Regions from separate parts of the Duffyella gerundensis genome, predicted to be linked through region 2. Evidence: predicted binding sites of a transcription regulator. Region 2 holds the regulator's gene; each other region holds the start of a gene.
What was found. Region 2 encodes CRP, which controls carbon source genes, mostly activating them, when cyclic AMP is high. Its sites were predicted from a motif close to ATGTGANNNNNNTCACAT; they were not measured.
Positions count from the first base shown of each region.

Region 1: the regulator CRP is predicted to act here: its motif matches at 2,012-2,029, upstream of EM595_RS15555 (nucleoside-specific channel-forming protein Tsx).
Region 3: the regulator CRP is predicted to act here: its motif matches at 1,467-1,484, upstream of msrB (peptide-methionine (R)-S-oxide reductase MsrB).
Region 4: the regulator CRP is predicted to act here: its motif matches at 1,779-1,796, upstream of EM595_RS19145 (sugar transporter).

Region 1 is NZ_LN907827.1:3,385,202-3,388,311, reverse strand. It holds gene EM595_RS15565 (RpiB/LacA/LacB family sugar-phosphate isomerase) at 1-161, shown strand, start outside; gene yjdN (VOC family metalloprotein YjdN) at 430-867, shown strand; gene EM595_RS15555 (nucleoside-specific channel-forming protein Tsx) at 936-1,802, opposite strand; gene EM595_RS15550 (glucose/quinate/shikimate family membrane-bound PQQ-dependent dehydrogenase) at 2,123-3,110, opposite strand, start outside.
Region 2 is NZ_LN907827.1:393,563-396,672, forward strand. It holds gene EM595_RS01675 (YccS/YhfK family putative transporter) at 1-1,532, opposite strand, end outside; gene crp (cAMP-activated global transcriptional regulator CRP) at 1,596-2,228, opposite strand; gene EM595_RS01685 (phosphoribulokinase) at 2,943-3,110, opposite strand, start outside.
Region 3 is NZ_LN907827.1:2,134,427-2,137,536, forward strand. It holds gene pncA (bifunctional nicotinamidase/pyrazinamidase) at 11-619, shown strand; gene EM595_RS09900 (YeaC family protein) at 652-933, opposite strand; gene msrB (peptide-methionine (R)-S-oxide reductase MsrB) at 937-1,347, opposite strand; gene gapA (glyceraldehyde-3-phosphate dehydrogenase) at 1,690-2,688, shown strand; gene EM595_RS09915 (D-hexose-6-phosphate mutarotase) at 2,764-3,110, shown strand, end outside.
Region 4 is NZ_LN907828.1:421,395-424,504, reverse strand. It holds gene EM595_RS19150 (LysR family transcriptional regulator) at 1-441, shown strand, start outside; gene EM595_RS19145 (sugar transporter) at 495-1,703, opposite strand; gene kdpE (two-component system response regulator KdpE) at 1,874-2,548, opposite strand; gene kdpD (two-component system sensor histidine kinase KdpD) at 2,545-3,110, opposite strand, start outside.

The DNA.
Region 1 (3,110 bases), 780 kb from region 2:
AAGCCGCGGTGATCAAAGATAACTATCTTGATACGCTGCGCGCCATCGATCCTGAGCTGGTGAAAACCGCGGTCAGCGGTCAGCGGTTCCAGCAGTGTTTCTTTGAGCAGTGTCAGGATAAAAACATCGAAGCCTTTGTGCGTGAGGTGCTGGCGGCCTGATGCTAACCGACGCGGGCGGCGCGCTGCCGCTCGCACTTTTCTGCATTCTCTTCTCCCTCTCAGCGTTGCTTATCCTCCTTGATTCCCGGTTTCCCTGCTGGCGATTTAACGCGTAATGCCATTTACATCTTGTTGCGAAGTGGGCTGAAAAATAAGCAATAGTGCGGCTTTTTACGCTGTTTTGCCCGTCTGAAAGCGGCGGTTTCCGTTCATGGTCTACACTCTGTGCGAGGCAAACAATTAACACAACCCACGTACGGAGGTGGCGATGAAAGTCAGTCCTTATCTGTTTTTATATGGTCGTTGTGAAGAGGCGATCGAATTTTATCTGCAGGCAACCGGTGGTGAGCTGCTGGGCAAAGTGACCTTTGGCGATATGCCGGATCAGGATGAGCAGATTGGCGATAAAGATGCGACGCCGCAGCCACCAGAAAAAATCATGCATGCTCGTCTGCGCATTGGCGAAGGCGAAATCATGCTGAGCGATGGCAACACCGATAAAGGCCCGGCTTCGTCACATGCTGGCTACGCGGTGAGCCTGGCGACAGAAGATGAAGCGCAGGGTAAAGCCTGGTTTGAGAAACTGTCGGCCGGTGGTGAAGTGACCACGACCTGGCAGAAAACCTTCTGGGCCGAAGGCGGTTTTGCCATGTTTATCGATAAGTTCGGTATTCCATGGCGCATTAACGTATTGAAACCAGAGTAAGACGTGGTTTTCCTCACCCGTTTCCGCACTGGAAAGGGTGAGGAGTCTGTATCATCAACGCCGCTTTATCAGAAGTTGTATCCCACCACCAGGTAGTAACCCCAGCCGGTTGATTTCACTTCACGATTGTTGGCAAAGGCCAGTTCGCTGCCGTCTGCCCACTGTCCGCCATTGTGGAAATAACGTGCCACCGCCGAATAGTGCCAGTGATCGTATGCAAGCGAGAGAATGTGGCTGGAAGCGATAGAGTTGCTGGTGCGCGTCGAGTTGCCGTTGTCGTTGAGGTCAGAACCCCAGTCGAAGTTGGTAAAGCCAACGTAGCCAAGATTACCGCCCCACAGTTGGGTGATCGGCACAAAGTATTTCACCTTGAAGCGATAGCCATCCCAGCTGTTCTCGTTTGGCGCGCCGTAGTTTTCCCACTGGTATTTGGCGTAGACGTTCAGGGAGAGGCCAATGTCGCTGTGGGTGTCGATATCGGTGCCGAGGCCCATATACCAGGTGTTCTGGCGGTTATCGCTGTTGCGACCCATATCGTAAATATAGTTGTTGGCAAAGTACCACTCTTTGAACGGACCAAAAGCCAGGTTGGTGCCGGTCAGCTTGTCGATCGAGAAGCGCGGCTCAATCTCCATAAACATCGGTGAGCCGTGGTCAAATACGCCGTTGGCGTTGCTGTTACCCGCGCCAAAGAAGTTGGTCAGATCGAGATAGCCGTAAAAATCGAACCAGTCTTTGTGAGCGAAGGCTTCATATTCCAGATAAACGTCGTTATTAAACTGCGGTCCAAAACGCGTGTGATAGCTGCCCACCACGTTGGCGCTCTGATGCCACCAGTCGGAAACATACTGCGGGTCAGAAGGCCCGGCAGCCAGAGAAACGCCGCTGTATGACATGCTCAACAGCGCGCCTGCAATCATCAGTTTATTTTTCATGAAAGTGACCACTTGCTATCGCTCTCGCTTATGGGTGCGGGAGTCAGTTTTAAAAGAAATCCCAGGGAGTCGGGAGGAGGCTGCTGCCATTTCCGCTGGCCGCCGAGGGGGAGTTACGCCAGCGCTGACGTAGGGTGCCCATATCCAGACGATAGAAAATAGATTTTGATCACGATTGTCAAAGTTTGTTTCATGATGATTCCGCTCAAATGTGACTCAACTCACAAAAGTAACGCAAACGTTTCCCTTTTTGCCTCCAAAGCCAAATTGCAGGCGAAAAAAAAGGGGCGAATCATCGCCCCTTATTACCGTTGGAAAGGTTACTTATTGTCTGGCAGTGCGTAGGCGATAATGTGGTCGCCCATGGTGGTACCAAACGAACCGTGACCGCCAGCAGAGATAACAACGTACTGCTTGCCATCCACTTCATAGGTCATCGGCGTTGCCTGGCCGCCTGCTGGCAGACGTCCCTGCCACAGCAGTTCACCGGTGTTGGTGCTGAATGCGCGCAGGTAATTATCGGCGGTAGCCGCGATAAAGAAGACGTTACCGGCGGTAGTTACCGGGCCACCCAGCATTGGCATGCCGAGTTTAAACGGCATCGGCACAGGTGCGCTGTCGCGAACGGTACCGATACGTTTTTTCCAGACAACCTGATTGGTTTTCAGGTCAACCGCAGAGACATAGCCCCAGGCGGGTTGCTTACACGGCAGGCCAAACGGCGACAGGAACGGGTTCAGTTCAACGCCAAACGGCACGCCGTACTGTGGCTGAATACCTGACTCGGTACCGGAACCGCCTTTGCTGCCTTCTGGTGGCTCAATCGGATTGCCCGGACCACGTGGAATCAGCTTGGAGACGAACGGCAGCGCCATTGGGTTAGCAATCGCGATCTGACGATCGGTATCTACGGCAATACCGCCCCATTCAAACATGCCGAGGTTGCCAGGGAAGACCAGCGTACCCTGCTCAGATGGCGGGGTGAACGGACCTTCATAGCGCAGACGGTGGAAGATCACACGGCAGACCAGCTGGTCAAACATCGTGGCGCCCCACATATCTTTGCCGCTCAGGTTCTGCTTCGGACGGTAGGTCAGCTCAGAGTAAGGCTGGGTTGGAGAAAGGCGATCGCCTTTAGCCGGGCCTTGCGGTACTGGCGTTTCCGGTGCCGGTACAACCAGCTTGCCATCACGACGGTCGAGCACAAAAATGTTACCGGTTTTCGCCGGGGCGTAAACCACCGGTACGGTGTTGCCATTTTTGTCGGTGATGTCAGCCAGCGTTGGCTGTGAAGGCAGGTCCATATCC
Region 2 (3,110 bases):
CCGCTCTGCCACTGCGGCCACAGCCAGACCATGCCGGCAAAGGCGATCAGGCAGCCCATCAGCGTGTCCATCAGACGCGGCAGCAGAAAAGCGGAGCCGTTCAGCGACAGCAGCTGCAACGTCCAGACGGTGGTCACGGTAAACCCAACCATTGCCCAGCCGTAAAACTTACGGATGATCAGATAGCCACCCAGCGTGATCGCCAGCATGATCAGCAATACCACCGATTCCGGTACGGCAAAGCGCAGCGTGGCGGCGGCGACAATCAATCCCGCCAGCGTGCCCAGCGCCCGGTGCTGAATGCGTACGCGCGTGGCGCTGTAGCCATTCTGGCTGACGAACATAATGGTCATCAGAATCCAGTAAGGCTTGGGAATATCGAAGAACAGCGCCAGCGTACTGCCAAACATCAGCATAACGGCGAAGCGAGCAGCGGTGCGCAGCGCGGCGGATTTCAACGACAGATAGCTGCGTAGCGCTGGTAAAAGCGGCAGTCGACGCTGACGATCGGCCATCAGGTCGCGGCGGTAAAGTGGGCGCTGAGTGCGCAGCACGCGGCCGATGCGGCTGAAATGATAAAAGCAGAAGTTACCTACCGGATTATCAGGATGCTGGCGGGCGATTTTCTCCAGCGCCTGCAACGGCTTATCCATCTCAAAACGATCCGGCATGCGATGATAAAGAATGTCGTCAGCCAGCACGCGCAGGCGAGCAGAAATGACGCGAGCGTTCCAGCGGATTACTGCCTCGGCATGGCTCTTTTCCACCAGCTTTTGCACCTCTTCCGGCTGATGCAAACTCACCGAAATGTGCTCCTGCAGATCCAGTGCCACCTGAAATGCCCGCGTCAGCCGCTTGTGGCTGTTGTCACGATTGGCCGCCAGCATGTGCATTTGCTGATAACAGGTATTAATGAGATCGACCACTTTCTGTTGCCGTGCCAGCAACGGCGGCAGCGCTTTTTCAGGATCGGTGAGCTGGGTCAGCAGGCTGTATTTTTTATCACAATAATCTGCCAGTTCACGATAGATCAGGCTGAGTGTCTCGCGCATCGGCTGCTCTTCCCACAGCCAGAACCAGAACGCATTGAACAGCCCATACCATAAGGTGCCACCAATATAGAGCAGCGGCGGTGCCCAGATCGGCAGCTTACCTGTCAGGCTCAGGGTAAAGATGGCGGCGATCAGTGAACCCGATAACAGGCGGCCATGCAGCGGGCTGATTTCGCCCAGCACGCCGAGCAGCATGGTCATCGCAAACAGGATCGCGGGCAACGGAATGCCATGCAGCGTTAAGACCTGCATCAGCAGGCTGCTGGTTGCAAACAGAGAACCGCCCACAATTAGCCGCTTAAAAAAGCGTTTGTGCGGCGTATCAAGACCAGAAATATTACAGCAGGCAGGAACCAGCGAGAACAGCAGGCCTTTTTGCAGATCGCCGCACAGCCAGCTGATGGCCACCGGCAGGCACAGCACCAGCGTCTGCCGCAGGGCATAATTTACTTCAGGGTGGTAGATGAGTCGGCGCCACATCAGCTTTTCACAACATAGAAAACGGCGTGATGAGCAATCATCACGCCGTCGGGGTAAGAAAAATCAGCGAGTGCCGTAGACGACGATCGTTTTACCGTGTGCAGAAATCAGGTTTTGATCTTCCAGCATTTTCAGAATGCGGCCCACCGTTTCGCGGGAACAACCAACGATCTGGCCGATCTCCTGACGGGTGATCTTAATCTGCATGCCATCCGGGTGCGTCATCGCATCAGGCTGACGCGCCAGATTCAGCAACGTTTGTGCGATGCGGCCGGTCACGTCCAGGAACGCCAGGTTGCCCACTTTTTCTGAGGTAACCTGCAGGCGACGCGCCATCTGTGAGGACAGACGCATCAGGATGTCGGGGTTAACCTGAATCAGCTGGCGAAATTTCTTGTAAGAGATCTCAGCCACTTCACAGGCGCTTTTCGCGCGAACCCAGGCGCTGCGTTCCTGACCTTCTTCGAACAGGCCAAGCTCACCGATAAAATCGCCCTGATTAAGGTAAGAGAGGATCATCTCTTTGCCTTCTTCATCCTTAATTAACACCGCAACTGCACCTTTAACGATGTAGTAAAGCGTCTCCGCTTTTTCACCCTGGTGGATGAGCGTGCTTTTGGATGGATATTTGTGAATATGGCAATGTGACAGGAACCATTCGAGTGTAGGGTCTGTTTGCGGTTTGCCGAGAACCATTCGCTATTATCCTCTGTTGTAATCGTGCCCTAAACACAGGGGCAAGATTCCCTGTCAGGCGTTGAAATAGTAAAGCTATTCCTTTGAAGGAAAGTCGGCGGGCTGCTGTTTTGAGTTTTGCTCATCAGTGCTCCCGTTTTCGCTTGCGCAACGAAAATATTACAACTTCGTTTGTAGCACAGCTTTCACTTACTGTCTTCTGTTGTCTCGCTTCAGCATGATGTACATCGTGTCAGATTGCGCTTTTAGCAGGGCAGGTTGACGCGATCATACTCACACTCGATCAATGGTTATAGTAAAGCGCATGTCAGCGGAGCGAAGAGCATAATCCCCGCTTTTAGGAGAATCCTCAGGCGTGCAGTACTGCGTAACAGCATGAGTATTGACGGGCCGGTGCGTGATTGCGGCGAGGATAATATCACTGGTAGCAAGCATTTGCAGTGCAGTCGTGCGTTTTCTTTGCTGCTGACGGCAAGAGCGGGCTGGTTTGCATAGCGGAAAAGTATTATCGGCAGTCTGTATCGCCCGATCTCATATCATGATCGTCCGCAGCGCAAAAATCAGGACAAGGGCGAGGAGAGAATAGCGCACCTGCAGAACACCAATACGTGATGATTAACAGGCGTAACGGCTGGCGCAGCGGGCAATGGTCAAACCGCTAAGGTTAACGATTTGTAAAATATTTGTGATTGCCGCCCGCGGCCCGGCTGCATTTTATTCGATCTTTTTACCTTCCATTAAACGTTGTACCAACGGCGTCATAATCAGTTCCATCGCCAGGCCCATTTTGCCGCCCGGTACCACCAGCGTATTGATGTGCGAGATAAACGAGCCCTGCAGCATGGCGAGTAAATAAGGAAAATCGATATCTTCCAGGCCGCG
Region 3 (3,110 bases), 1.7 Mb from region 2:
AGGAGAAACAATGAAACGGGCACTGGTACTTATCGATCTGCAAAACGATTTTTGCCCCGGCGGGCCGATGGCGGTAGCCGAGGGCGATTTAACCGTTGAAGTAGCAAATCAGTATGCACAGGCGTTTAAGCAACGTGGTGAATGCGTGATCGCTTTACAGGACTGGCACCCTGCCAGACACGGCAGTTTTGCTTCGGTTTCTGGCGAACCGGTTTATACCCTCGGCGAACTCAACGGTCTGCCGCAAATTTGGTGGCCCGATCACGCGATTCAACACAGCCCGGGCGCCGATTTTCATCCCGCGCTCGATCGCAGCGTCATCGAAGCGATTTTCCACAAAGGCGAAGATGTGGATGTCGACAGCTACAGCGCCTTTTTCGATAACGGTCACCGGCGCCAGACAGAACTGCACGGCTGGTTGCAGGCGCGCGGCATTACGCATTTAGTGATGCTGGGGCTGGCAACCGATTATTGCGTGAAGTACAGCGTGCTGGATGCGCTGGAGCTGGGTTATCAGGTTGACGTGATCAAAGCAGGCTGTCGCGGGGTAAATTTATCGCCGGAAGACAGCGACATCGCGTTCGCACAGATGGCCGCGCAGGGCGCGACGCTGATTTAAAAACAGAGGCTGCCGCGGCAGCCTTTGTCATATTAGTGCAGAGTAAGCCGGGTAATGTCGTCATCAATACCCAGTTCTTGCTTGAGCTGCTTTTTGCTTTTGGTGACGATATCGCCGCCCTTCGCAATGCTCATATGCTGCGCCTGCTCGTTGTGCTGAGACTGCCACAGCATCACTAGCTGTAGCGAATGCGCTTTTTGTTCCGGGGTCAGCGCCACGCCGTCTGGCCATTTCCCCAGCTCAACGGCCGTCGCCAGACGTTGATAAACCTCTGGCGTCATTGCCGCCAGTACACTCTGTAGATCCTTATCCATGGCTTACCCTTTTACCTGATTGCCGTCGTCGTCGGTAAAACGCATTGACGCAGAATTCACGCAGTAGCGTTCGCCGGTAGGCTGCGGGCCGTCAGGGAAAACGTGGCCCAGGTGCGCATCGCAACTTCCACAGCGGATTTCCGTGCGGTGCATGCCGTGAGTATTATCTTCCAGATAACGAATCGCATCATCCTTCACCGGCTCATAAAAACTGGGCCAGCCACAGCCGGAGTCGTACTTGCTTTCAGAAAGAAACAGCGGTGCATTACAGACCAGGCAGTGATAGATACCTTCAGCTTTGTTGTGCAATAACGCGCCTGAGTAAGGCGGTTCGGTGCCACGTTGCTGGGTAACGTAACGCTGCATTTCGTTCAGCTCAACGTCTGATGCATGGTGCGTATCGGGTTTTGCCATAATTGAAGGTCTCGAGGAAGGTGAATCTGGAAATTTCGGCTAATATTCTAACAAACACCTAACAATGGCAGCTGAATAATTTGTGCCCTGCCCTGTTCGGTAGCAAGAAGAGTCTGAATTTGTGATGAAGATCACTCTTGGCAATGCAGGGTCTTTTCAGGACTGTGCAAAGCAAAGCGAAGTGAGCAAAAATCAGCTGTCAGAGGCGATCGGCAGAGGAATAATTCCTCGCCGAGGAATTGACCTGTCGCAACTATTGACACGATTCCGCTTGACGCCTGGTAAGGTTTTTGTAATTTTACAGCCAACCTTTTATTCACTAACAAATAGCTGGTGGAATATATGACTATCAAAGTAGGTATCAACGGTTTTGGCCGTATCGGCCGCATCGTTTTCCGTGCTGCTCAGCAGCGTTCTGACATCGAGATCGTGGCAATCAACGATCTGCTGGATGCAGAATACATGGCTTACATGCTGAAGTATGACTCCACTCACGGCCGTTTCGACGGTACCGTTGACGTGAAAGATGGTCATCTGGTCGTAAACGGCAAAACCATTCGCGTTACCGCTGAGAAAGATCCGGCTAACCTGAAATGGGGCGACGTAGGTGTTGATGTTGTTGCTGAAGCAACCGGTATCTTCCTGACCGACGAAACTGCGCGTAAACACATCGCTGCAGGCGCGAAGAAAGTGGTTCTGACCGGTCCATCGAAAGATGACACCCCAATGTTTGTTCGCGGTGCCAACTTCGACAAATATGCTGGCCAGGATATCGTTTCTAACGCCTCCTGTACCACCAACTGCCTGGCGCCACTGGCTAAAGTTATCAACGACAAGTTTGGTATCGTTGAAGGCCTGATGACCACCGTTCACGCGACCACCGCTACCCAGAAAACCGTTGATGGCCCGTCTCACAAAGACTGGCGCGGCGGCCGCGGCGCATCGCAGAACATCATTCCATCTTCAACTGGCGCAGCGAAAGCTGTAGGCAAAGTGCTGCCAGAACTGAATGGCAAACTGACCGGTATGGCTTTCCGCGTACCAACGCCAAACGTTTCTGTGGTTGACCTGACTGTACGTCTGGAAAAACCAGCGTCTTACAAAGAAATTTGTGAAGCGATCAAAGCCGCTGCTGAAGGCGAAATGAAAGATGTACTGGGCTACGTTGAAGACGACGTGGTTTCTACTGACTTCAACGGCGAAGTGCTGACCTCTGTATTTGATGCGAAGGCCGGTATTGCCCTGAACGACAACTTTGTGAAACTGGTTTCCTGGTACGATAACGAAACTGGCTACTCAAACAAAGTTCTCGACCTGATTGCACTGGTTTCTGCAAAATAATTTGCAGCTCCGTTTCAGGCAAAGGGCGACTTCGGTCGCCCTTTTTTATCGTGCCGCTGATGGAAGGATTAGCTTATGACCCACACCATTTTTTCGCTGCCGGTGGTTAACCAGATTTCACCTTATCTCTCACAACGCCAGCTGGGAGAACTGCCGGTTATCGCCATTAATCACCCGTTATTTCGTGCAGCTGTGACCCTGCAGGGTGCTCAGCTGATTGCCTGGCAGCCCAATGGCGAAGCGCCAGCGATTTGGCTCAGTGAAAAATCCGCATTCTCGCCGGGTAAGGCGATTCGCGGCGGCGTGCCGATCTGCTGGCCGTGGTTTGGTCCGGCGGGAGAACCGGCGCACGGCTTTGCCCGTACGTTGCCGTGGACGTTAAGCGCCCATGATGAAAATGACCAGAGCGTCATGCTGACCTT
Region 4 (3,110 bases), on a different replicon from region 2:
GCCCGTGATATGGTCGCTGTGCGCATCGGCCCGGACTGGCGCATGGTGGTGGTTGGCGCGCCCGACTATTTTGCCGTCCAGGGTAAACCTGAAACGCCTACGGATCTGCAGCAGCATCGCTGCATCAACATGCGGCTGCCTACACATGGCGGCGTCTATCCGTGGGAATTTTCCCGCGATGACCAGCAGATTCGCATACGGGTGGAAGGCCAGCTGATCTTCAACAACCTCAATGCGCGCGTGGAAGCGGCCATCGCTGGTTTAGGCTTAGCCTATGTGCCCGAAGATTGCGTCAGCGAGGCGGTCGCCACAGGCACGCTGGTAAAGGTGCTGGACGCATGGTGCGAGCCGTTTAGCGGCTATCATCTCTATTATCCCAGCCGAAAACAGCACACCGCCGCTTTTGCGCGCCTGCTCGATGCCGTGCGCTGGCAGCCATAAAAAAAGGGCTACCGGCCGCAGCCGATAACCCTTTTCCCTGCGCCAGCGCGCAATCAGACTTCTGTCACTACCACGTCAGGCTTGGCTGGCGTTGGCGAAACTGCCCACCAGCGACGCATCATAAAGGCGACCCACAACAGCGCAGCCAGCGCCGGAACGGCACCCGCATAGCCAATGGACGCCATCGAGCTGGTGGTGCTGATTTTGTTACCCAGCAGCGCACCGGCGCCGATACCGATATTAAAGATGCCGGAGAATAGCGCCATCGCCACATCGGTAGCGTCATGCGCCAGGCGCAGCACTTTCATCTGCATGCTCATGCCAATCATCATAAACGCCATGCCCCACAGCATCGCCAACATCACCATAGTGCTCTGGCTGGCGGCTGCCGAACGCAGCAGCATCAGGCTGACAAACAGCATGCCGATAGCGGTAACCAGCACCAGCGACAGTTTGTTCTCACCGTATTTGCTGAAGATCAGGCTGCCCACAATGCCCGAAGCGCCCAATACCAGCAGCAGCAGCGTGGCAAAACCTTCGCTCAGGTGTGCGACATTCACGACAAACGGCTCAATGTAAGTGAAGGCGGTAAAGTGCGCCGCCACCACGGTAACCGCCAGCACGTACAGACCCAGCAACGCCGGGCGACGCAGAATTGACGGCAGGCTTTTCAGCGAGCCACCGTGCTCTGCCACCACACGCGGCATGGTTTTCACGATCAGCCAGAGCAGCATAAAGGCCGCCGCGCCGATGATCAGGAAGGTGGTGCGCCAGCCGAAGCTCTGACCGATAATACGGCCCAGCGGCAGGCCGAGCACCGAGGCCAGCGCAGTAGCGGTAGCCAGCAGGCTCAGCGCTTTTGCCTGACAGCCCGCCGGTGCCAGCCGTGCCGCTAACGACGCGGTGATCGACCAGAACAGCGCATGCGACAGCGCGACGCCAGCGCGGCTTATCAGCAGCACATCAAAGTTCCACGCGAAGTAAGAGAGCAGATGGCTGGCCGAGAACACCGTAAAGATGCCAATCAGCAACGCCCGACGGTCGATGCGGCTGGTCATCAGCATCAGCGGCAGTGACATCAACGCCACAATCCAGGCGTAAACCGTCATCAGCATACCGGCCTGAGAAGTGGCCATGTCAAAGCTGCCGCCTATATCAGAAAGCAACCCCACCGGAATGTATTCCGTGGTGTTAAAGATAAACGCGGCGACAGCCAGAGTGAAAACACGAGACCATGCGGTTTTGCGAGAAACTGAATTCATATATCACCCGCGAAGCTGGTTGCGAAAAAAATGAAGCGCCAGATTCTAAAGCCGGATGAGTTGAATGCAACCGAAGTGTGATATTCATCGCATTTTTCGACAATTTAAGTTGTTTTTTTAGACAACTTAGTCATTAAGGTAAACTATTGGTCTGCTAATGGCGGCAATGTTCACTGTACAAAGCGATAGCCCACACCGTTTTCGGTGATGAAATGCTGTGGCTGAGCAGAGCTGTTTTCCAGCTTTTGCCGTAAGTGCCCCATATAAATACGCAGATACTGGCTGTTATGGTCGGCGTTGGGGCCCCAAATCTGCCGCAGGATATGTTTTTGCGTAAGGACTTTACCGGGGTTGGTGATCATCAGCGCCAGCAGACGGAATTCAGTTGGTGTCAGATGCACTAGTTCGCCCGCGCGGGTGACCAGCGAGGTAGTGAGATTAACGCTGATGTCACCGAAGGCGATCTCCTGTGGTTTGTCGGTTTCATGACGTCGCAGCGCCACGCGCACGCGCGCCTGCAGTTCACCCATGCCAAACGGTTTACAGAGAAAGTCGTCAGCGCCGGCATCCAGCGCCTGAATCTTATCGTCCTCGTCGGTGCGGGCAGAGAGCACGATAATCGGCCGATCGCTCCACAGGCGGAACTGCCGAATAAACGACATGCCGTCGCCATCGGGCAATCCGAGATCGAGGATCACCAAATCGGGACGACGCGCCGCCGCGGTGGTTAACCCGTGCGCCAGCGTATCCGCTTCATAAACTTTGGTCTCACCCTCTTTTTCCAGCGCCTGGCGCAAAAATCGGCAAATTTGTTTTTCGTCATCGATCACCAGCAACGTTTTCATACCCTTTCCTCTTCCGGGTGCAGCGCCGTTTCAGACGATGATAACGGCAATCTCACTGAAAAACAGGCGCCGCCCTGCGGTCGATTGGTGACGCTGATTTCACCCTGATGCATGCCGACGATGGCGCGACAAATTGCCAGGCCGATACCGACGCCAGGAATCGAGGATTCGCTGTTGCCGCGGGTAAATTTGTCAAACACCAGCTGCTCCATGCCGACCGGCACACCCGGTCCGCTGTCCCAAAAATTCAGGATCAGCGTCTGGCCATCGACCTTCGCCTCAATGCCAATGTCGGCATCGGGTCCGCTGTACTTTACCGCGTTCTCCAGCAGATTCACAAACACCCGCTCCAGCAGTGGCCCGTCGGCGCGAAACAGCACCATCTCTTCCGGCAGCTGGAGCTGCACCTGACGATCGCCGAGCATTGATGCCTGCGAACGCAGCGTGCTGCCGATGATCTCATCCAGCGCCAGCCAATCCATGCGCAGGTGAAATCCATCCGCCTCAATGCGCGCCATATCGAGAATATTGTTCACCAGCCGGATAGTGCTCAACGTCTGCT